2 linked regions of the Priestia megaterium genome follow. The main gene of each other region encodes a partner of the protein of the gene in region 2 in a complex. Links are inferred from orthologs where the notes say so. Each region holds a gene or a part of one and is shown on either strand. Other genes may lie near its edges. The genes, in order: dnaB and dnaG.

The links.
Region 1: the proteins of dnaG (region 2) and dnaB are in contact, whole or in part, in a crystal structure (PDB 2R6A), measured with the Geobacillus stearothermophilus proteins. The link is inferred for Priestia megaterium from one-to-one orthologs. Residues at the interface, in WP_049624496.1 of Geobacillus stearothermophilus: Lys456, Leu457, Leu458, Pro459, Ala460, Asn463, Ala464, Leu467, Leu535, Leu536, Ile537, Ala538, Gln544, Glu545, Asp548, Tyr549, His552; in WP_033016901.1 of Geobacillus stearothermophilus: Ser13, Glu15, Ala16, Gln18, Glu91, Leu92, Asp94, Ala95, Val96, Pro97, Thr98, Ala99, Ala100, Asn101, Tyr104, Tyr105, Ile108.

What each region holds. Positions count from the first base shown.
Region 1 is NZ_CP023317.1:5,005,883-5,017,577, forward strand. What follows is about bases 1-2,904. They hold dnaB (replicative DNA helicase), read right to left. Parts: upstream 2,183-2,904; coding sequence 818-2,182; downstream 1-817. Other genes in these bases: CEQ83_RS25645 (adenylosuccinate synthase), read right to left, coding at 1-630; rplI (50S ribosomal protein L9), read right to left, coding at 2,299-2,748; CEQ83_RS25660 (DHH family phosphoesterase), read right to left, coding at 2,745-2,904. In the rest of the region: more of CEQ83_RS25660, read right to left, coding at 2,905-4,718; CEQ83_RS25665 (YybS family protein), read right to left, coding at 4,755-5,699; rpsR (30S ribosomal protein S18), read right to left, coding at 5,838-6,077; ssb (single-stranded DNA-binding protein), read right to left, coding at 6,144-6,644; rpsF (30S ribosomal protein S6), read right to left, coding at 6,692-6,979; redox-regulated ATPase YchF, read right to left, coding at 7,169-8,269; CEQ83_RS25690 (DUF951 domain-containing protein), read right to left, coding at 8,440-8,637; CEQ83_RS25695 (mechanosensitive ion channel family protein), read right to left, coding at 8,652-9,545; CEQ83_RS25700 (YkvI family membrane protein), read right to left, coding at 9,613-10,626; spore protease YyaC, read left to right, coding at 10,713-11,333; CEQ83_RS25710 (ParB/RepB/Spo0J family partition protein), read right to left, coding at 11,366-11,695. UniProt on the Escherichia coli protein: The main replicative DNA helicase, it participates in initiation and elongation during chromosome replication. Travels ahead of the DNA replisome, separating dsDNA into templates for DNA synthesis.
Region 2 is NZ_CP023317.1:4,297,657-4,309,422, reverse strand. Bases 8,792-11,766 are described here. They hold dnaG (DNA primase), read left to right. Parts: upstream 8,792-9,362; coding sequence 9,363-11,171; downstream 11,172-11,766. Other genes in these bases: rpoD (RNA polymerase sigma factor RpoD), read left to right, coding at 11,237-11,766; CEQ83_RS22025 (YaiI/YqxD family protein), read left to right, coding at 8,851-9,321. In the rest of the region: sporulation protein YqfD, read left to right, coding at 1-354; CEQ83_RS22075 (PhoH family protein), read left to right, coding at 358-1,332; CEQ83_RS22070 (HD family phosphohydrolase), read left to right, coding at 1,396-3,504; rRNA maturation RNase YbeY, read left to right, coding at 3,501-3,971; CEQ83_RS22060 (diacylglycerol kinase family protein), read left to right, coding at 3,955-4,326; CEQ83_RS22055 (cytidine deaminase), read left to right, coding at 4,418-4,816; GTPase Era, read left to right, coding at 4,809-5,714; CEQ83_RS22045 (YqzL family protein), read left to right, coding at 5,870-6,013; DNA repair protein RecO, read left to right, coding at 6,041-6,805; CEQ83_RS22035 (transcriptional regulator CcpN), read left to right, coding at 7,064-7,702; CEQ83_RS22030 (pyruvate, water dikinase regulatory protein), read left to right, coding at 7,736-8,539. UniProt on the Escherichia coli protein: RNA polymerase that catalyzes the synthesis of short RNA molecules used as primers for DNA polymerase during DNA replication.

The sequences.
Region 1 (11,695 bases), 710 kb from region 2 along the record:
CGCATCATTTAATACTACTGATGTATCAACAACATATTTTGCAACTTGTTGACCATACTCATAGTACTCATCTAAAATTTCTTCTAATGTAAAGCCTTCTACTTCATACATTTTTTCAAGAAGGCGATTCTTTTCAGCTAAGTTTTGTGTTAATTTTGCTTCAAATACTTCACGGTCTAGTAAATCGGCAATTCGAATACCAACACGTGCTGCTTTATCCATATAAGCTGGTCCAATACCTTTTTTCGTTGTACCAATCTTATTTTCACCTTTACGTTCTTCTTCAACTTCATCTAATTTTAAATGATATGGAAGAATCACATGAGCTCGGTTACTAATACGTAAGTTTTCTGTTGTTACACCGCGATCATGTAAGTATTTTAATTCTTGAACAAGTGCTTTTGGATCAACAACCATACCGTTTCCAATTACACACGTTTTGTCATTATAAAAAATACCTGAAGGAATTAAATGTAACTTATAAGTTTCACCATTAAACTTAATTGTGTGACCTGCATTGTTCCCACCTTGGTAACGTGCAATCACTTCTGCATTTTCTGATAGGAAGTCTGTAATCTTCCCTTTTCCTTCATCTCCCCATTGTGTTCCTACTACAACGACTGAAGACATATCTTAAGCACCTCCGCTTAGTAAGCAACAGCTCACTACGACATAATTTAACCATGGATAAGTGTATCAATTTATCACACTAAAGTCAATTAAATCCGAACGATTTAACAAAAGTTATTACAAATATATCGTATTTTGCGGAACGAATGCGATAACAATAAAATAAAACCTCTCATATTGAGAGGTTTTATGCACCAGGCGGCACTCCTGCGTCATCAAAGCGCCGCTCGAGATTAACGAATTTATTGTATTCTTTTACAAAGGCAAGCTGTACGGTTCCAACTGGACCGTTACGCTGCTTGGCTATAATAATCTCGATAATATTTTGATTTTCTGTGTCTTTTTCATAATAGTCTTCACGATATAAGAAAGCTACGATATCGGCATCCTGCTCAATACTTCCGGATTCACGGATATCAGACATCATCGGTCGCTTATCTTGTCTCTGCTCTACGCCACGGGAAAGCTGTGATAAGGCGATAACAGGAACTTCTAATTCACGGGCTAAAGCTTTTAACGCACGCGAAATTTCAGATACTTCCTGCTGTCGGTTTTCTCCGCTTCGTCCATTACCTTGAATAAGCTGTAAGTAGTCAATTAAAATCATCCCAAGTCCGCCTTCTTGTTTCAAGCGACGACACTTAGAACGAATTTCACCTACTCGAATACCCGGTGTATCATCAATATAAATCCCTGCATTGGACAAAGATCCCATTGCCATCGTGAGCTTTCCCCAGTCATCGGCTGTAAGCGAGCCTGTACGCAGCCTTTGTGCATCAATATTTCCTTCGGCACACAGCATCCTCATAACAAGCTGCTGAGCACCCATCTCTAAACTGAAGATTGCTACGTTCTCATCCGTTTTCGTTGCAACGTTTTGCGCAATATTTAAGGCAAAAGCCGTTTTACCTACCGATGGACGCGCCGCTACAATGATTAAATCATTTCGCTGGAACCCTGCTGTCATTCTATCTAAATCACTAAACCCAGTTGGGATACCTGTAATGTCACCTTTTCGATTGTGAAGAACTTCGATATCATCGTACGTTTGTACAAGTACATCTTTGATATTTTGAAACACACCGCTGTTTTTACGCTGTGCTACTTCTAAAATGTTTTTTTCCGCTTCATTTAATAAAACTTCCACTTCGTCTTCCCTTGCATATCCTTCTGAAGCAATATGCGTTGCAGTACGAATTAGACGGCGTAAAATCGACTTCTCTTCTACAATTTTACCGTAATATTCTACGTTTGCAGCCGTTGGAACAGAGTTAGCTAAATCACTTAAATACGATACGCCGCCAACTTCTTCTAGGATTTTTTGGTCAGCTAATTCAGACGTTACCGTTACCAAATCAACCGGTTCACCTTGGTCAGAAAGTTTCAGCATACATGTAAAGATTTTCTGGTGCGATGCCCGATAAAAATCTTCAGGTATCAGCAGTTCAGATGCTAAGGTTAAAGAAGAAGGCTCTAAGAAAATGGCCCCTAATAGCGCTTGCTCTGCTTCAATATTCTGAGGCGGAAGACGATCAGCAAAAAGATCACTCATATTTCTATGCCCCTCTTATATTCTTTCAGTATTTTCTTTCATCATAAATGTTGGCGCGAACAAATACAAGTCCGCGCCAACCCTTTATATTATTTACTTATTTCTCAATCGTACGTTTATTTTTGTTCAGTCACGTGTACCTTTACAGTAGCCGTTACTTCCGGATGTAATTTAACCGGTACATTTGTGTAGCCTAATGCGCGAATGGCATCATTTAATTCAATTTTACGCTTATCTACTTTAATTTTGTGTTTTTTCTTTAATTCTTCAGCAATTTGTTTGCTTGTGATAGAACCGAATAAACGGCCACCTTCACCAGATTTTGCTGTTAATTCAACTGTCAGTTCTTCAAGAGTTGCTTTTAACTCTTTGTTTGCTTGAAGTTCTGCAGCTGCATCTTTTTGCTCTCTATTTTTTTGTGCTTCTAATACTTTCACATTACCGCCTGTAGCTTCAACAGCATAACCATTTTTTAATAAGAAGTTATGTGCATAACCATCTGAAACATTTTTCACTTCACCTTTTTTGCCTTTTCCTTTTACATCTTTTAAGAAAATTACTTTCATGATTTTTTACCTCCATCTAAGTACTCATCAATTGCTTGTTTAAGCCTTTCTTCAGCTTCATCCAAACTAATGTCTTGAAGCTGAGTAGCAGCATTCGTTAAGTGGCCTCCGCCTTGGAGACTTTCCATAATAACTTGTACATTGATATCTCCAAGCGATCTAGCACTAATGCCAATTAGATTATCCCGTCGCTTAGAAATAACAAACGAAGCAACCACTCCGCTGATTGAAAGCAGCGTATCTGCAGCTTGCGCGATTAACACTTGATCATACATTTTGTTCGGTTCAGCGCGTGAAATGGCAATACCCGCTGTATAAATCTCTGCATGTTCAATGAAGCGTGCTCGCTGTACATATTGCGTAATATCTTCTTTTAAAAACTTTTGAACAAGAACCGTATCTGCGCCTTGAGAACGTAAAAAGGACGCTGCATCAAACGTACGAGATCCCGTGCGTAATGTAAAGCTTTTTGTATCGACAATAATACCGGCTAAAAGTGCTGTTGCTTCTAGCATATCAATTTTAAATCGTTTTGGCTGGTATTCAAGAAGCTCAGTAACGAGTTCTGCTGTCGAGGAAGCATATGGCTCCATATAGACAAGAAGAGGGTCTTCGATAAAGTCTTCTCCTCGTCTATGATGATCAATGACCACGACATTTTCAATACGATTTAATAACCTTTCTTCAATAACGAGCGACGGCTTATGCGTATCTACTACTACTAAAAGAGTATCATCACTCACAAGATTTAAGGCTTCTTCAGGCGTAATAAATCGTTCCCACAGGCCTTCTTTCTTTTTAATCTCTTCTAGCATTCGCTGAACACCTGTATCAATATGATCAGGATCTAATACGATAAAACCGTCTTTCTGATTTACTTGCGCTACTTTTAATATCCCAATAGCAGCTCCTACAGCATCCATATCCGGATACTTATGACCCATGATAATCACTTTTCCACTCTCTGTAATGAGCTCTTTTAACGCGTGAGAAATAACTCTGGCACGCACGCGCGTCCGTTTTTCCATTGGATTAGTCTTGCCGCCAAAGAATTTCACTTTTCCATTCGGCTGTTTAATCGCTACTTGATCTCCACCTCGGCCTAAGGCCAAATCCAAGCTAGATTGAGCTAAAGCACCCAGCTCAGGTAAATCAGCAGCACCAGCTCCGATACCAATGCTCAATGTAAGCGGTATATTTTGTTTAGACGTCTCTTCTCGAACTTGGTCTAAGATAGAAAATTTGCTTCGCTCTAAATGAATTAAGATTTGTTCATTCATAATCGCAATAAATTTCTCAGAAGACGTACGTTTAATAAAAATACCGTATTCTTGAGCCCAACTATTTAACATAGAAGTTACTTGGCTATTCAAGTTACTTTTAACTTGATCATCCATTCCTTGCGTTAGTTCATCATAATTATCTAAAAAGATAATGCCTAAACTTGTTCGTTCTTCCTCATACAATTTTTCGATTTCTATTTGCTCTGTAATATCAAAGAAGTACAGTAAGCGCTCGTCTCGTTTAATCACCACTTTGAATTTCCGATCATGCAACGTGACAACTTCTGTTTCCACTTCTTGTTTGATCAGTGGAATAATACTCTCTGCCACATCGTATAATGATCTTCCCACTAGTGTGTCTTCACCCAGACAAGATGCTAGAAAAGGATTGGTCCATTCAATTTGATATTCATCATTAAATAGCATAATCCCAATCGGCATTTCCATTAATGCCTCTTCGCCTACTTTTTTCAACCGATGAGACAGCATTGAAATATAGGTTTCAAACTCATCGGACAGCATTCGCTCCATTCTCATGTATAGAAAAAGACAGGCTAATAGTAATATAAAGCCTATCATTCCTATGATCCAATTATGATAGGTCACGATACCTACTAAAATCAGGGCTATACTATACAATGAGTAAAATGGATAGCGAATGACATTCTTTTTTGTAAAGACAGGCATCCATTTCAGCTCCTACTTTTTTAAGTTCCACAATATCTACTTTTTTGTGTCTAATTGTTTTCTTAAATTAAATCCTAAATCAATTATACCTAAGATGCGCACAATTTGAAGGATAATTGGAATAATTAATGCTAAAATTGTTACAACAATTGGAATTGCTTTGGCATACCCTTTTTGATGTGAGAAATAGAAAATAAAAGAGATCCCTTGTAACACGACTAGCATTTGCAGTCCCATCACGATGTTGATAATAGCTACGTACATAAATGTACCTTGTTCAATATTAAAAGATGGGAAAGATAAGATTAATGCAATCAAATAATACCATAGAATACTTTTAGGAAGTTTAAATTCACGAAAAGGCGGGAATGCTTGCACCTCATAACCTGTTCTTTTAAGAATAGGCGTAGCAATAAGCTGAGAGAAAAAGGCTAGAATAACTCCACCCATAACAATTAATAGAGGCAGCAGATTTTTAAACATATCAAATGCATCTCTCATTTGGTCAATTTGAGATTCCTTAACGTCTTGTCCTAAACTTTTCATCATTTCAATACTTTGATTAATCGATTGATCTAAAGCATTATTTATTTGCTCCATTAAATTAACATTAAAAATGACATTTGCTCCTACGAACAATAAAAGTAAACCTAAACTAAATGCAACCGTGCCGCCTAGTAAAATGGTATACCTTTTTTGTTTTTGTCGGTAAAGCATTCCTATTGCTAATCCACCAATACCAAATACAAGTGTAAAAGGAAGAGTCAATACATTTCCAAATAACAAAGTCAATAACAACCCTACTACTAAAAATAATATTGCCTTTTTCCACCCATGACGAACGGTATACACAATAAATGGAACAGCTAGCGCTAGTTGAAAAATGGTTCCCACAACAGGTATGTATAGTGAAAAAAGCAACAGCGCTACAAACAGCGCTAAAAGAGCTGCTCCTTCTGTAATATATCGAATTCCTTTCACAACTTCACCTCGTTGATATAGACTATTATTTATTTTATCGATTCAGTTCATAAGAAGCAACTATTTGACAAAAGAGCACCTATGTAATGTAAAAAGAGGCAGTAAGGGAATCCTTACTGCCTCTTTTTATACCGTTCATTATTCACCAGAAACATATGGTAATAATGCCATTTGACGAGCGCGTTTGATAGCGATCGTTAATTTACGTTGGTATTTAGCGCTTGTTCCAGTTACACGACGAGGTAAAATTTTACCACGCTCTGAAACGAATTTTTTAAGCATATCTACATCTTTGTAATCGATGTGAGTGATGCCGTTTGCTGTGAAGAAACAAACTTTACGACGTCTGTTGCGTCCACCTTTACGTCCACCTGCCATTTTGATACGCCTCCTTCCGCTTAAAAGTTTCTATAAAATTTTATACTCCGGATAATCTACTGCGAATTAAAACGGTAAATCGTCATCAGAAATGTCAATTGTCTCGCCATTATTTGCAAATGGATCATCATCAACGCGAGTATAACCTTGATTACCTGAGTTACGGTTCTGATTATCTCCAAATGGAGAGCCTTGTCCAGATCCTCCAGTGTTAGCAAAGTTACTGCGTTGCGTATCCCCACCGCCACTTTTCGGCTCTAAAAATTGCACACTTTCCGCTACAACTTCCGTTACGTATACACGACGACCGTCTTGTCCTTCGTAACTGCGAGATTGTAGTCGACCATCAACACCAGCTAAACTTCCTTTTTTAAGGAAATTGGCTGCATTTTCAGCCTGACGACGCCATACAACACAGTTGATGAAGTCAGCTTCACGTTCACCTTGCTGATTTGTAAATGTGCGGTTTACCGCTAAAGTGAATGTTGCAACCGCTGCTCCACTCGGGGTATAACGTAATTCAGGATCTTTGGTTAAGCGTCCTACGAGAATTACGCGATTCATCATCAGAACCACTCCTTAAGGAAATAAAACCCATTTATTTAAACGTTTAATTATGCTTCTTGTTTAACAACGATATGACGGATAATGTCTTCGTTGATTTTCGCAAGACGATCAAATTCAGAAACTGCTTCTGAAGTAGCCGCCACGTCAAGAATCATGTAGTAACCGTCACGGAAATCATTGATTTCGTATGCTAAACGACGTTTACCCCATTCTTTAACATTTGCGATTTCAGCACCATTATCAGTTAATACGCCGTTGAAGCGCTCAACTAATGCTTTCTTTGCTTCGTCATCAATGCTTGGACGGATGATGTACATTACTTCATACTTTCTCATCACTGTCACCTCCTTTTGGTCTAACGGCCCGAAACGGGCAAGGAGCAATAAAATATTACTCACGAATTAAAATTATAGCACACTACCCTAGGCAAAGCAATATGCATTGCGGGCTGTTTCGTAAATATACGCTAATATTTTCGCCAACGATAAAAGCCGAAAGAAGATATCTCCTTTCGGCTTTTAATCTTATACGTTAAAGCGGAAATGCATAACGTCTCCGTCTTTTACGATGTATTCTTTTCCTTCTAAACGTACTTTTCCAGCTTCACGAGCTGCTCCCATTGTTTTAGCAGCTAATAAATCCTCGTATGACACCGTTTCTGCACGAATAAATCCACGTTCAAAATCTGTATGAATAATACCTGCACACTCAGGAGCTTTCATACCTTGTGTAAACGTCCACGCGCGTACTTCTTGCTCACCAGCTGTAAAGTACGTAGCTAATCCAAGTAAATCGTACGCTGCACGTACAAGCTGATCTAGACCTGACTGTTCAATGCCTAGTTCTTCAAGGAACATTGCTTTTTCTTCTCCTTCAAGTTCAGCAATTTCAGATTCAATGCGTGCGCAAACAACAATTACTTCTGCACCTTCGCTTGCCGCATACTCACGCACTTTTGCTACATATTCGTTAGCAGATGCATCGGCTACTTCATCTTCAGCAACGTTTGCTACATAAAGAATAGGCTTAATCGTTAGCAAGTGAAATTGTTTTACTAATTTCATTTGTTCTTCTGTAAATGATACAGCACGAGCTGGCTGATCACTTTCAAATGCATTCTTTAGTTTCTCTAGAATTTCGTATTCATACATTGCTTCTTTGTCTTTTTGTTTAGCCATTTTTTGAACACGGCCAATACGTTTCTCTACCGTTTCTAAATCTGCTAAAATCAACTCTAAATTAATTGTTTCAATATCTGAGATAGGATCTACTTTTCCTGAAACGTGCGTGATGTTTTCATCTTCAAAACAACGCACAACGTGACAAATCGCATCTACTTCTCGAATATGAGATAAGAATTTATTTCCCAATCCTTCACCTTTACTAGCACCTTTTACGATTCCAGCGATATCTGTGAATTCAAATGCTGTTGGGATTGTTTTTTTAGGTTTTACAAGCTCTGTAAGTTTTTGAAGACGATGATCAGGTACTTCTACGATACCTACGTTAGGATCAATCGTACAGAAAGGGTAGTTCGCAGATTCTGCGCCCGCTTGTGTAATTGCATTAAATAATGTTGATTTTCCGACGTTAGGAAGACCAACAATTCCAGCTGTTAAAGCCATATATTTATTCACTCCTCTTTATATATCCGAAACAAGTTAACCTGTCACAATTATAGTGAGTCAACTTTTGAAATACAAGTTTGATAAAGAACCTTTAACCGCATGGGGTTAAGGTGCTTCATTTTGTCCCACCTTACAGTATAAGGCATAAACATAGAAAATGCATGAGGTTATTCCTCATGCTTTACAAGAATTTTTTTCATTTTACGTGCAAAATCACGTCTTGGAATCATTACGCTATGGCCGCAGCCTTCACATTTAATACGGATATCCATTCCCATTCGAATGATTTTCCATTCATTTGTACCGCAAGGATGAGGTTTTTTCATTTCCACAACGTCATTTAAACCAAATTCTTTTTCCGTCATCAGCTCTCTCCTCCTTATGTCCCTTTCAACGTCGACGAATGCTGTGCTTCTTCTGTACGATTATACATAACCATACGTGGAAATGGAACTTCAATTCCATGTTCATTTAGCCTTGTACGCACTTCTTTACGAATCATACGAGAAATATGGAAATGTCTCATTGGTTTTACTTCGCTTGTAATCCTCATTGTGACTTCAGTTGCATGGATATTTTGAACCCCCAGCAGTTCAGGCGTTTTCACCATATCTTCATAGCGACTTGGCAATTCTTCTAACAGGTCTAAAATCACTTGTTCTGCTTTTTGTATGTTTTCTTCATAAGAAATGCTTACATCAACGAAAGCTACGCTGTTATGTAACGAAAAATTAGTGACCTCTACAATACTGCCATTGGGTAAAATATTAATTTCGCCTGTCCAACTCTTAATCTTCGTGGTGCGCAACCCAATTTCTTCCACAGTCCCCTCAAATGTTCCTACTCGAACATAATCGCCAACGGAGAACTGATCTTCAAAGATAATAAAAAACCCCGTGATGATGTCTTTCACTAAGTTTTGAGCACCAAACCCTACCGCGAGCCCTACGATTCCAGCCCCCGCTAGCAATCCACGGACATCTACCGATAACGTTTCTAAAATCATAACTCCCGCAACGAAATAAATGGCATAAGAAAAAATATTTTGAAGCAAACGGACCATCGTAGCTTCTCGTCGCTCAGAAATACGCAGAGGGCTATTTGTGCGAACCTCTACGAATTTATTTAACGCTTTCTTTCCAATTCGAATTAAAAACATGGAAATAAGTAGAATCAACAGAATTTTTATAAATCCCTCTCCAATATGTGCCCACGTTTCTTCTTGAAAAAATGGCTCAAACACGTTCTTAAAAACCGACTTCAACGAATTCATACTACATGTAGCTCCTAACGTAACATAATCTGCATATGAGAAAGTTTTAACCTATTGTAGCAAGTTTCTACGAACTTTTGTAGCGATTTCGAAATGGATACAACAGAACGGCTGTTACTAGAAATAAATTGACGATTCCATACATTGGATACAAAACGGCAATCAAAGTAGAAAACCCTACCTTTGTAAAGGGAATCATTAAAAGTAGCCAGCAGGCTGCCAGTTTCCAAAGAGATTGCACCTTTTCAGTATGAAAACGAGCGGTCAATCCTAAAATTCCCGAAACGGCTGTCGTATAAATTGCGATAAGCAAAACAATGCTCATTAAAAACGTCATCATATAAGGAAAATCTTTAAGAATAGCGAATAATGGAATTTCATAAGAGGAAAGAAGCCCTGAAACTTGAATAAGTGATTCATTATAAATAAAGGAGAGACCTCCTAATAAAAAACCACTGCCAACACTTGCAATATAAATCTCTTTTTTGCTTTTAATTTCCTTTCCAATTGTAGATAATACCGCGACGAGAGGAAGAATATTCAAAGCCGTAAAGGTAAAAGCAGCAGGCCAATTATGCTGAAGATGCCAATTAGTTACTCCAGGATGACGTAAAACAAATGTAAGAAGTACGCCAGCTAGTCCAATCATTAAGATTGGCATAACGAAAGAATTGATAGAAAGCAGTCCACTTAATCCTCTTGAAAAAACAAAGACAATCAACGCACTAAGAGCACCAATTCCCCACCAGTAAGGAACATGCCACATTTCTAATGTCGCCCCGCCACCTGCGATCATAATCACCGTCGTCGTAAACAAATAAAAAACGATTAAAACGTCGTAGGCTGCAGCCCATTTCTTTCCTATTAATTCAATAAGCACTGGGTAAAATTGATTGGTTCGGTAGCGATAGCTGATTTGCATAATCACATTGCAAGAAATCGCAAAAATAATAGAAAATAGAAAAATAGCAAGTCCGCTTTCTTCGCCAAAAAACTGCCATAGCTCTCTCCCTGAAGCATATCCAGCGCCTATCATGGTTCCCATAATTAAGAATATCCATTTACACCCGGCTCTCCACATCGATTTTCCCCCAATCTATGAAATATATGTATAGAATCTTCAAAATCTTCGTATACTGTTACTATTATGTATAAGGAGTGGACCCTATGAATTTAAAATCTCCCTTCTTTGAGAAGACACAACATTCAACCCGCGTATTTCATGATGAAGAATCTGCTATAAAGAAGCTGAGTACACAGTTACTATCTTTACTTCCAGCACAGAAAGACAGACCAATTGTTTTTGTATGTATTGGAACGGACCGTTCAACTGGGGACTCATTGGGTCCATTAGTCGGAACGAAACTGAATGAAAAAAAGGTTTCATCTTTTCATATTTTTGGAACGTTAGAAGAGCCTGTTCATGCTGTTAATTTGAAAGAAACGTTAAAACATATTCAAAAGCTTTTCCCGAATCCTTTTATTATTGGAATTGATGCTTGTTTAGGTCGTATGAAAAGCGTAGGCTCTGCATCACTTGGAATAGGACCCGTTAAACCAGGAGCAGGGGTTAATAAAGAATTGCCGCCAGTCGGGGATATTCATATAACAGGGGTTGTCAACGTGAGCGGATTTATGGAGTTTTTCGTCTTGCAAAATACGAGGCTTCATCTTGTTATGTGCATTGCCGATTTAATTGCGAAAAGCATTGAGACTGTACACAACGAACGAGAGAAAGAGTTTAATGCTTCTCCGGTTTACCAAACTGTAAGACACTATAAACAATAAAAAAGGTTGTCCTAAAACTAGGACAACCTTTTTTATACAGAAGATTTATTGGTCTGAGAAAGATCATTAAATAATTCAAGAAGACGGTTTAAATCTTCTTTAGAGAAAAATTCGATTTCAATTTTTCCTTTTTTCTTGCTTTGTGTAATATGAACGGAGGTACCAAAGCGCTCACGGAGCTGTGTTTCACTTTGTTTTATGAATAAATCTTTATCTTTTTTGGTTTTTGATGTTTCACGTGGAACGGCTTTATTTAAGTGAGCAATATAAGCCTCTAGCTGTCTGACATTTAATTGTTCCTTGCGTATTTTTTCAACTACTTTAGGTAGAAGAGCTTTATTTTTTAAACCGACTAGCGTACG
Region 2 (11,766 bases):
CAAGCTTTTAAAATGCCTCTTTGGGCTTTTAACAAAGAGAAATACGGCTCAAAGGTGACAGAAAAAGTGGAGCATCCACTCTATTTTTTTAAATGGAAATTACCTCTGTCGTATGAGAAAGTTGCTGTACGAGAAGAACAGAATTCGCAGCGCGTCTATTCTAAACAAGAGGCGGTGGAAAAAGCTTTGGAAATCGGTCGAAAAAAATTACTATCAACTTTAGGTGAGGATGCTAAAATAAAAGGTGAAAAAGTTTTGCACCAAGAACAGGACAATGGTAAAGTTAGATTATCAATACATTACCAAGTTATAGAAAATATTGCGAACACTCAACCAATTATTCAAGGAGATTGATGAATGTCAGAACAGCTAGTAACAATTAACGTACAACTTGATGATTCAAACGAAGCCATTTCATTATTTGGCGTACAAGATGCGAATTTAAAGCGAATTGAAGAAGAAATGCAGGTCTCGATCATTTCAAGAGGTGAGACTGTTGTAGTCTCCGGAAGTACAGAAAATGTTCAGCTAGTGGAAGAAATGCTTAAAAAGTTACTGAACATTATCCGCAAAAATATTTCCATATCTGAACGAGATGTTGTGTATGCGATTCAATTAGCTAAGAAAAATTCTCTCGAGTTTTTTGAAGATGTATATGAAGAAGAGATTGGTAAAAACGTAAAAGGTAAGACTATTCGTGTTAAGACATTAGGACAAAGTCACTACATTTCTGCTATTAAGAAAAATGATTTGGTATTTGGAATTGGGCCTGCTGGTACGGGTAAAACGTATTTAGCCGTTGTCATGGCCGTTAATGCTCTTAAAAATGGTCACGTACAGCGTATTATTTTAACACGTCCTGCTGTTGAAGCAGGTGAAAGTCTTGGCTTCTTGCCAGGAGATTTGAAAGAAAAAGTAGATCCGTACTTGCGGCCTCTGTACGATGCATTACATGATGTATTAGGAACAGAACATACGCAACGCCTAATCGAACGCGGAGTTATTGAAATAGCACCCCTTGCTTATATGCGAGGTCGTACACTAGATGATGCGTTTGTTATCTTAGACGAAGCACAAAACACCACGATGGCGCAAATGAAGATGTTTTTAACACGACTAGGATTTGGGTCTAAAATGGTGATTACAGGAGATATTTCACAAATTGATTTACCAAAAGGAGCTCAGTCTGGTCTAGCGGCTGTCTCGAAAATCCTGACCAATGTTAAAGGTATTTCGTTTGTTCATCTAGAACAGTCAGATGTTGTGCGCCATCCACTTGTGGGACGTATCATTCAAGCGTACGAACACGCTGACCAAAAGACCCTTTCTTAATAGGGTCTATTTTTTGTAAAAGGGGGTACGTTTGTGTCAACGTTTCGGATAATCAAGCAAACAATGGCACAGATCGAGCGATTACGGTTAATTCAAATTGGGTTATATGCCTTGTTAGGTATAATGATGTTTGCGTCTATGTATAGCAATGTAAAGCCGCAGGAATTAGATCTTAGACTACTGTCTATTTCCCCGCAAACCATTTACTCACCCGTTACCATTGAAGATAAAGAGAGCACAGAGAAAAAACGGGCAGAGGCAGAACAAGCCGTTGAAGATGTGTATACACAAAAAACAGAATACGCACAGAACCAAGTCGATCTTGTTGCATCTATTTTTGATGCGATGATGGAAGTTAATACAAAATATGAAAAAGAAGATCATGAAGATGACAGTATCGATGCCGTATTAAAAACCAAACAAAAAATGCTAGAGGATAAGCTTCCTGAAGACATTCAAAAAAACTTGCCAAAGGATACCATCAAGCAGCTGCTTCAGTCTTCTAACAGTGATTTATCGATTGCGAAAGACGCTGTAGTTACAGCCGTTCATCATGTGATGAAAGATCAAGTGAAGATTAGCGATGTAGAAGAGAAAAAAGACCAGGTAGAAGGTCAGCTTGTTTACACCAATGTCAGCAACTCCCTAAAGGATTCAATGAATGCAATTGCTAAATTCGCTATCATTCCAAATGTGATTTATGATCCCAAAAAAACAGCTGAAAACCGTCAAGCAGCTGTGGAAAAAGTGGAGCCTGTTCGAATTAAACAAGGTCAGATTATTGTAGAAGAAAATCAGCTTATTAATCCTGATATATATCGTCAGCTCCAGCTCGCGGGATTGTTGAATAATAAAGGATCTATTCAGCCTTTTGCGGGATTAGCTTTGCTGATTGTGATGATGATAGCCGGCCTCATTTACTATTTGCGTGAATTTCACACCAAGACATATCAGCCCTTGTTGTTGTATGTATTGGTAGCAACCATTACGATTGGCCTCATGAAAATCTTAAGCTTGTTTCAACAAATTGATTTATCGGAAATTGGTTTCTTAGCTCCTGTTGCGGTGGGAGGTTTGCTGATTCGAATTTTAATGGATGAACGCATTGCTATTTTATCAAGTATTGTATTTGCTATTTGTGGAAGCATTATTTTTAATGGTGAATTGACAACCTCGTTTAATATGAACATTGGGATTTACTTTTTAATTAGCAATATTGCTGCTATTTTATTTTTAAGCAGGCAGCACAGGCGTTCACGGATTTTGCAGGCAGGTCTATTTGTGGCTATGGTAAACGTAATTATTAGCTTTGCTATTATTTTTATTAAAAATGGCCAAATTGGTACTGTAGAGCTTGGCTATTACAGCATGATGTCAATTGCATCTGGTGTTATTGCTTCCGTTTTAGCTATAGGTTTGCTTCCGTTTTTTGAAAGTGGATTTGGCATTTTATCTACGATGAAGCTGATTGAATTATCGAGTCCTAATCATCCGCTATTACGTAAAATCTTAACCGAAACACCGGGAACGTATCATCACAGTGTAATGGTGGCAAACTTATCTGAAGCGGCGTGCGAAACGATAGGAGCTAACGGTTTATTAGCGAGAGTGGGGGCTTATTACCACGATATTGGTAAAACGAAGCGACCGCAGTATTTTATTGAAAATCAAATGAATATTACCAATCCGCATGATAAACTAAGTCCGAAGACTAGTAAAAATATTATAATCGCACATGCTACAGATGGAGCGACCATTTTGCGAAATCACAAGTTTCCAAAAGAGATTGTAGATATTGCAGAGCAGCATCACGGAACGACCCTGCTTAAGTTTTTCTATCATAAGGCACTTGAACAAACAGAAGAAAAAATTGATGAAAAAGAATATCGCTATCCTGGACCAAAGCCTCAGTCAAAAGAAGCAGCGGTTATTTGCATAGCTGATAGTGTAGAAGCAGCCGTAAGGTCAATGTCCAATCCAACTCCGGAAAAGATTGAGAACTTGGTGCGAAATATTATTAAAGATCGCTTGCAGGATGAGCAGCTTAGCGAGTGTAACGTAACGCTCAAAGAGCTAGAGTTAATTCGCCAAGCACTATGTGAAACTTTAAATGGGATTTTTCATTCCCGAATTGAATATCCAGAGATAAAAAAAGAGAAGGTGAAGGTATGAGTTTAGTTATTGATTTTATTGATGAAACAAACGAAGTGAGTAAAGAGCAGCAAAAAGAGCTTGAGAAGCTGCTTGAAGCCGCTGCTATATATGAAAATCTTCAAGAGGATGCAGAAGTATCCGTTACATTTGTGGATAATGATCGAATTCAAGAAATCAATCATCAATACCGCCATAAAAATCAGCCAACGGATGTAATATCGTTTGCGCTAGAAGAAATGGGCGAAGATGAAATGCAAATTATCGGAGATGAGATGCCAAGAGTCCTGGGGGATATTGTCATTTCGATTCCAAAAGCTCATGAGCAAGCAGAAGAATACAATCACTCGTTTATGAGGGAGCTAGGATTCTTAACGGTTCACGGTTTCTTGCACTTGCTTGGGTATGACCATGAAACATCAGAAGATGAAAAAGAGATGTTTACACGTCAAAAAGATATTTTAGAACAATATGGACTCTCGCGATAAAAAAGGGATAGCTAAAGTTGTCAGTAGCTTTGGTTATGCAATAGAGGGGTTTCTCTATGTTTGTAAAACACAGAGAAATATGCAAATTCACGTAGCAGCTTCTTTCATCGTCCTTCTCTTAGGAGCCGTGCTGTCAATTACAGCTGGTGAATGGACGGTTGTGCTGCTTCTGATTGCAGGCATGTTCAGCTTAGAGTTAATGAATACAGCGGTTGAAAAAGTTGTTGATTTAGTTTCTCCTGAATATCACATACTAGCAAAACACGCAAAAGATGCAGCCGCAGCCGCGGTGTTGGTCTATGCGTGTTTTGCTGTCCTTATAGGAGGAATTATTTTCTTAAAGTATTTGTTTTAAAAAGGATTCTTTTTGGTTCTTTACACCCCCGTGGTATAATAAAAAAGGACAAGTTAAAAGACATGTAGAAGCGCAAAAGGAGAGCGGATAAATGGATAAGACCGGACTGATTGATGAGGCGAAAAAAGCTCGTGAAATGGCTTATGTACCGTATTCAAAATTTAAAGTTGGTGCAGCTTTATTGACGAAAGATGGAAAGGTTTATCGCGGCTGCAATATTGAAAATGCAGCTTATAGCATGTGCAATTGTGCTGAGCGTACGGCTTTATTTAAAGCCTATTCAGAAGGAGATAAAGAGTATAAAGCACTTGTTGTAGTAGCTGATACTGATCGTCCTGTTTCTCCGTGTGGAGCATGCAGACAAGTAATCTCTGAGCTTTGTCCAAAAGAAATGAAAGTTATATTAACCAATTTAAAAAATGACATACAAGAACTAACTGTGGAAGAATTACTTCCAGGAGCATTTTCATCGGAGGATTTACATGAGTAATAATGAATTTAAGTCAGGTTTTGTTTCAATTATTGGAAGACCAAACGTAGGGAAATCAACTTTTTTGAACCGAGTGATTGGTCAAAAGATTGCGATTATGAGTGACAAACCGCAAACAACTAGAAATAAAATTCAGGGTGTGTACACGGAAGATCAGGCGCAAATTGTGTTTATAGATACACCAGGAATTCACAAACCAAAGCATAAATTAGGCGACTTTATGATGAAGGTAGCACAAAATACGCTTAAAGAAGTAGATTTAATTTTATTTATGATTAACGCAACAGAAGGCTTAGGTCGAGGCGATGAATTTATTATCGAGCGTTTAAAAGATACAAAAACGCCTGTTTTCCTTGTGATTAATAAAATTGATGAAATTCATCCAGACGAATTGTTTTCAATTATCACGAATTATAAAGACTTATATCCTTTTGCTGAAATTGTGCCAATTTCAGCTTTACAAGGAAATAACGTGGAGCGTTTGCTTGATCAAATCAAGCAGCGATTGCCGGAAGGTCCGCAATATTACCCGGCAGATCAGGTAACAGATCACCCAGAGCGCTTTATTATTACGGAATTAATTCGTGAAAAAGTGCTGCATGCAACGAGGGAAGAAATACCTCATTCTATTGCCGTTGTGATGGATTCTATGCAAAGACGAGATAATGGCGCTGTTTACGTCGGGGCTACAATTATCGTCGAAAGAGATTCACAAAAAGGCATCGTAATTGGAAAGCAAGGAAAGATGTTAAAAGAGGTAGGAAGAAAAGCAAGAGCAGACATTGAAGCCCTTTTAGGTTCAAAAGTATTTTTAGAACTATGGGTAAAAGTACAAAAAGATTGGCGAAACCGAGCGTCGCATCTCCGTGACTTTGGATTTAGAGAAGACGAATATTAATCATTTGAGTTCTTGTTTGCGTCGATTTATATCCCTTCATAAAAGAAGGTGATTTGTAAAAAATTGTGTTACATGATTTTACGTCGGAAGGCTATTCTAAACATAAGGAATTGAAATATGTATCTGATCTTTATGGTTAGAAAGGTGGGAGTTCTATGTTGAATTTTACTTGGAACATTTTTTCACAAACAGGTAGCATTGATACTTATCTCATTTTTAAGGAACTTGAAAATGAAGTGAAAGAAAGACCCGAAACATATGAGGACAACAGCGAAAGTCTCAATTCTCCCTTGTCTTAGCCTTCTGTAAGATGGCGGTGATGATGATTGTTTAAAAAGTGTGAAGGAATTGTCATTCGAACGAATGATTACGGTGAATCAAATAAAATTGTCACCATTTATTCACGTGAACTCGGAAAAGTGGGTCTCATGGCAAGAGGGGCAAAAAAGCCCAGTAGTCGCTTAGCTTCCGTCACACAATTATTTACGTATGGATACTTTTTTATACAAGCAGGTTCAGGAATGGGTACTCTCCATCAAGGAGAAGTTATCTCATCTATGAGAAGCATACGCGAAGATATCTTCACAACAGCGTATGCTTCTTATATTCTTGAATTAACAGATAAAGCTACTGAGAACAATAAACCAAATCCATTTCTATTTGAACTGCTGCATCAAACCATTCATTATATGAACGAAGAGTATGATGCAGAGATCTTAACATTTATTTATGAAATGAAAATGTTAAACGTTCTAGGTCTTCATCCTACATTAAATGAATGTGCAGTCTGCCATCAAGGTGAAGGAACCTTTCATTTTTCCATTCGAGAAGGCGGGTTTATTTGTCATCGATGCTTAGAAAAAGATCCTTATCATTTGAAAATTAGTCCGATGACGGTTAAACTATTAAGGCTATTTTATTACATTGATTTAAAGCGGTTAGGTTCTATTTCTGTTAAACCCGAAACAAAAAAACAATTAAAGTTTGTAATTGATCAATATTATGAAGAATATTCAGGATTGTTTTTAAAAACAAAGCGGTTTTTGAATCAGATGGAGTCTTTAAAACAATCGCTCTCTGATGAGAAATAGAAAAGATAATCAGTGATATGCAAGGAATTGCTGTCGCTAGGGTGCCTCGTAGTGTGTAGAGGACACCCTTTTTACTGTGGAGCGAAGGGGTAGTTTCGCTTATTGTAAGCGTAATGTCTGCTTTTTTTGAGAAGCCATGGTAAAATAAACGGCATTCTAAAAAGATAAAATGCTAAAATTAATAAGTTATAGCTTTTACTTTTGCTTAAAAAGTATATAATGTTTTATAAATAGTATGTCACATTTAATGATTAGGTGGTGAGTACAATCGAACTGAACAAACGACAAGAACAAATTTTACAAATTGTCAAAGACGAAGGCCCTATTACAGGCGAGCATATTGCAGATCAGCTTAGCCTTACGCGGGCCACGCTAAGACCGGACCTTGCTATTTTAACAATGGCTGGTTATCTAGAAGCGCGACCGCGCGTAGGTTACTTTTACACAGGTAAAACAGGAGCACAGCTTCTTACAGATAAAATAAAAAAAATACAGGTGCAAGAGTATCAGTCTATCCCTGTAGTCGTGAACGAAAATGTGTCGGTATATGATGCTATTTGTACAATGTTTCTAGAAGACGTGGGGACCCTTTTTGTAGTGGATGAGAAATCACAGCTAGTGGGAGTACTGTCGCGTAAAGATTTATTGCGCGCGAGTATCGGAAAGCAAGAGCTCACATCTATTCCTGTTCATATTATCATGACGAGAATGCCCAACATTACATATTGCTATCGCGAAGATTTGTTAATTGATATTGCTAAGATCTTAATTGAAAAACAGATTGATGCTATGCCCGTTATTAAAGAGGGAGACGGCAATTTTGAAGTGGTGGGACGCATTACCAAAACAAATATTACAAAATTACTAGTAGCATTAGCAAATGATGAAGTATTATAAGTGAAAAAGGATTAAAAAGGGGATGCACAAAATATGAACAACCCATGTCTTTATGTCATTTCGGATTCTGTAGGTGAGACAGCTGAACTAGTTGTAAAGGCTGCCTCTAGTCAGTTCAATATGACAGACTTTGTAATTAAAAGAGTACCTTATGTAGAGGACATCGCAACACTTTCAGAAGTGGTTTCAGTAGCAAAGTTGAACAACGCTATTATTGGCTTTACGTTAGTAAAGCCCGAAATGAGAGAATTTTTAATTCAAGAAGCGTCCAAGAACGGGGTAGAGGTATTTGATATTATTGGACCTTTAATTGATAAAATTCAATCTTCTTATCAACTTTCTCCTCGCTATGAGCCTGGTATGGCTAGAAAATTAGACGAAGATTATTTTAAGAAAGTAGAAGCGATTGAATTTGCAGTGAAATATGATGATGGGCGTGATCCGAGAGGAATTCTTAGAGCGGATATCGTATTAATCGGTGTATCAAGAACGTCTAAAACGCCTCTTTCTCAATTTTTAGCACACAAGCGTTTGAAAGTAGCCAATGTTCCGATTGTACCTGAAGTAGATCCACCAGAAGAGCTGTTTCACGTATCACCTGAGAAGTGTATAGGGCTTACTATTAGTCCCGAAAAATTAAACGATATTCGTAAAGAGCGTTTAAAGTCTCTTGGTCTAAACGATAAAGCAATTTATGCTAATATTGGTCGTATTAAAGAAGAACTTGAATTTTTTCAAGGGATTGTAGATAAGATTGGCTGTGAAGTGGTTGACGTATCCAACAGGGCCGTAGAAGAAACAGCCGGTATCATTCTCAATACCATCAAAAAGAAATAAACGATGGATCTCCTCCGTGCGTAATATAAAGGAGATTGCTTTCTTATGTTTGTATGCTGTAAGCCTAAGAAAATATACCAAAGATGAATATGACAGAACTTTTAAAAACAAGTGACTTTGGTATAGAAAATATAGGTTGTTTATATTATAATAAAAAATTGTGATAAAAAAGAATAGTTTTAGGTTTAGACTTTGTTAAGAACGAATAAACTATTTATATAAAAGTCAAGTCAAAATCGAAAAAAGTATTCGACAAATGCCATCTACAGGAAATAACAATTTGTTAGAAGGAATCTCTGGAGGGATGTAGAATACAGAGTTATAGCAAAAGAAAAAGTAAAGTTTTTGTCGATGCTGATGCATGCCCTGTCAAAGCAGAAATCGTTGAACTTACACATACATATGACATCGAGCTTGTGTTTGTTGCTTCCTATGCTCACATGCAAACAAATCCTACACCAGGAAAATGGGTCTATGTGGATGCAGAAAAGGAAGCCGCAGATTTATATATTTTAAATCACGCAGCCAAGCAGGATATTGTCGTAACTCAAGATACTGGCTTGGCAAGCATGTTAGTAAGTCGAGGGGTTTATGCACTGTCTCCTCGTGGAAAGTACTATAATGACGACGAAATGAATACGGTGCTTTTCTTTCGCTATGTTTCTGCAAAAGAGCGACGATCAGGGCGTCATACTAAAGGCCCGAAGGCATTTAGTGAAGAAGATCGCCAGCATTTCATTCAAGCTTTTGAAAAAATGTTGTCGAAACTTGCAGGAATTTAGCACTTAGTGAAGAATATTATATGAAATACGGAGCTGTTACTATGGCAAATCGAATTCCTGATGAAGTAATCGACCGTATTCGGCATTCAGTAGATATTGTCGACGTCATAAGCGATTATGTACAACTAAAAAAACAAGGGCGCAATTATTTTGGACTCTGTCCGTTTCATGGGGAAAGCACACCATCTTTTTCAGTATCGCCTGATAAACAAATTTATCATTGCTTTGGATGCGGTGCAGGAGGGAATTCATTTTCATTCATAATGGAATTAGAAGGACTGTCCTTCACGGAAGCAGCTCAGCAGCTTGCTGAAAAAGGAGATATTCCTTTTGAACATGAGATACATCCTCATGAAGAAGATAATCAAAAGCCTAGCAATAAAATGATTGAAGCACACGAGCTTTTAAAGAAATTTTACCATCATTTATTGGTAAATACAAAAGAAGGCCAAGATGCTTATGATTATTTAATAAATCGAGGGTTTTCACGAGAAATTATCGATGAATTTGAGATAGGTTTTGCTTTAGATTCGTGGGAATTTGTAAGTAAGTTCTTAACAAAACGTGGGTTTAATCCGCAAGAGATGGAACATGCAGGTTTAATCATTAAACGCAACCAAGATGAAACGTACTTTGATCGTTTTCGCGATCGAATTATGTTTCCTATTGCTGACTTGCAAGGCAAAACAATTGCATTTTCAGGGCGCCTGCTAAAAGAGATAAAAGGGCAGCCTAAATATTTAAACAGTCCCGAAACTTCTATTTTTAACAAAAGTCGCACACTCTACAACTTTCACCGCGCTAAAAAACATATACGCAAAAATCAGCAGGTTATTTTATTTGAAGGATTTGCAGATGTTATTTCAGCTGTTAAAGCGGGGTGCCCAAACGCAATTGCAACAATGGGAACTGCCTTAACAGAAGAACAAGCCAAAATTATTCGCCGAAATGTAGAGTCCGTTATCATTTGCTATGATGCAGATTCTGCTGGAATTGAAGCAGCGCACAAAGCAACTGCTATCTTAACAAATGTGGGTTGTACCGTTAAGATTGCTGTGATGCCGGATGGTTATGACCCGGATGATTATATTAAAGAATACGGGGCAGAGAAGTTTCAAAATGATGTTATTAATAGCAGCTTGACCTTTATGGCATTTCAAATGAGGTATCTCCGCCGAAAGCGAAATCTACAAAATGAATCTGAACGTATGCAATACATTGAAGACGTTTTGAAAGAAATAAGCCTCCTTACAAAAGCTGTAGAGCGAGATCATTATTTACGCCAATTGGCACAAGAGTTTTCCATTTCATTAGATGCGCTTAAAGAACAGCAGTATCAAGTGTATCGAACGGAAAAAAAGAAAAAGGATAATGATTCTCCAAATCGAAATAATATAAATAGACAACCAGTCGTAAAGAGAAGCTTATTACCGGCTTATCAAAATGCAGAACGTTTTTTGATCGCTCATATGTTGAAAGATAAGGATGTAGCATTTAGAATTCAAGACCGACTTCAAGGTCAGTTCAATGTCGAAGAACATCGTGCGCTTGTTCTATATTTGTATGCCTATTACGAGGAAGGACACGAGCCTAATCCGAGCGGATTTATTGAGCGGTTGCCCGAATCTTCGTTGTCTAGTCTAGCTTCAGAATTGGCGATGATGTCAATCAATGATGAATTGTCGGAGCAAGCTTTGAATGATTATATCCAAACGATATTGATTTATCCACAAAGGGTAGCGATAGAAAAAAAAGAAGCAGAAAAGCAAGAAGCAGAGCGTCAAAAAGATTATTTAAAAGCTGCGACAATAGCAATGGAAATTTTACAGTTGAAAAAAACGTTAAAATAAACGATGTTGCGTATTAGTCCCACTTTTAGAAGGTTTTCCTTAAAATTTTGGAAGGAGGGGATCTGATGGCTGAAAAATCAGCTCAATCAAAACAACTTGATTCAGATTTAACAATTGAACAAGTAAAAGATCAATTGACCGAAATCGGAAAAAAACGTGGTGTGCTAACATACGAAGAAATTGCAGAGCGTATGGCGAACTTCGAAATTGAATCCGATCAAATGGATGAATATTATGAATACCTTGGAGAACAAGGTGTTGAAGTAATGAGTGAATCTGAAGCAAATGATGACGATGCCGATCCCGATATTCAAGAACTGTCAAAAGAAGAAGAGTTTGATTTAAATGATTTAAGTGTACCTCCTGGTGTGAAAATTAATGATCCAGTTCGTATGTACTTAAAAGAAATCGGACGCGTTGACTTATTGTCGGCAGAGGAAGAAATCAATTTAGCAAAACGTATTGAAGAAGGCGATGAAGAAGCGAAACGTCGTCTTGCTGAAGCAAACTTACGTCTTGTTGTAAGTATAGCTAAACGCTATGTTGGACGCGGTATGCTGTTTCTTGATTTAATTCAAGAAGGAAACATGGGTCT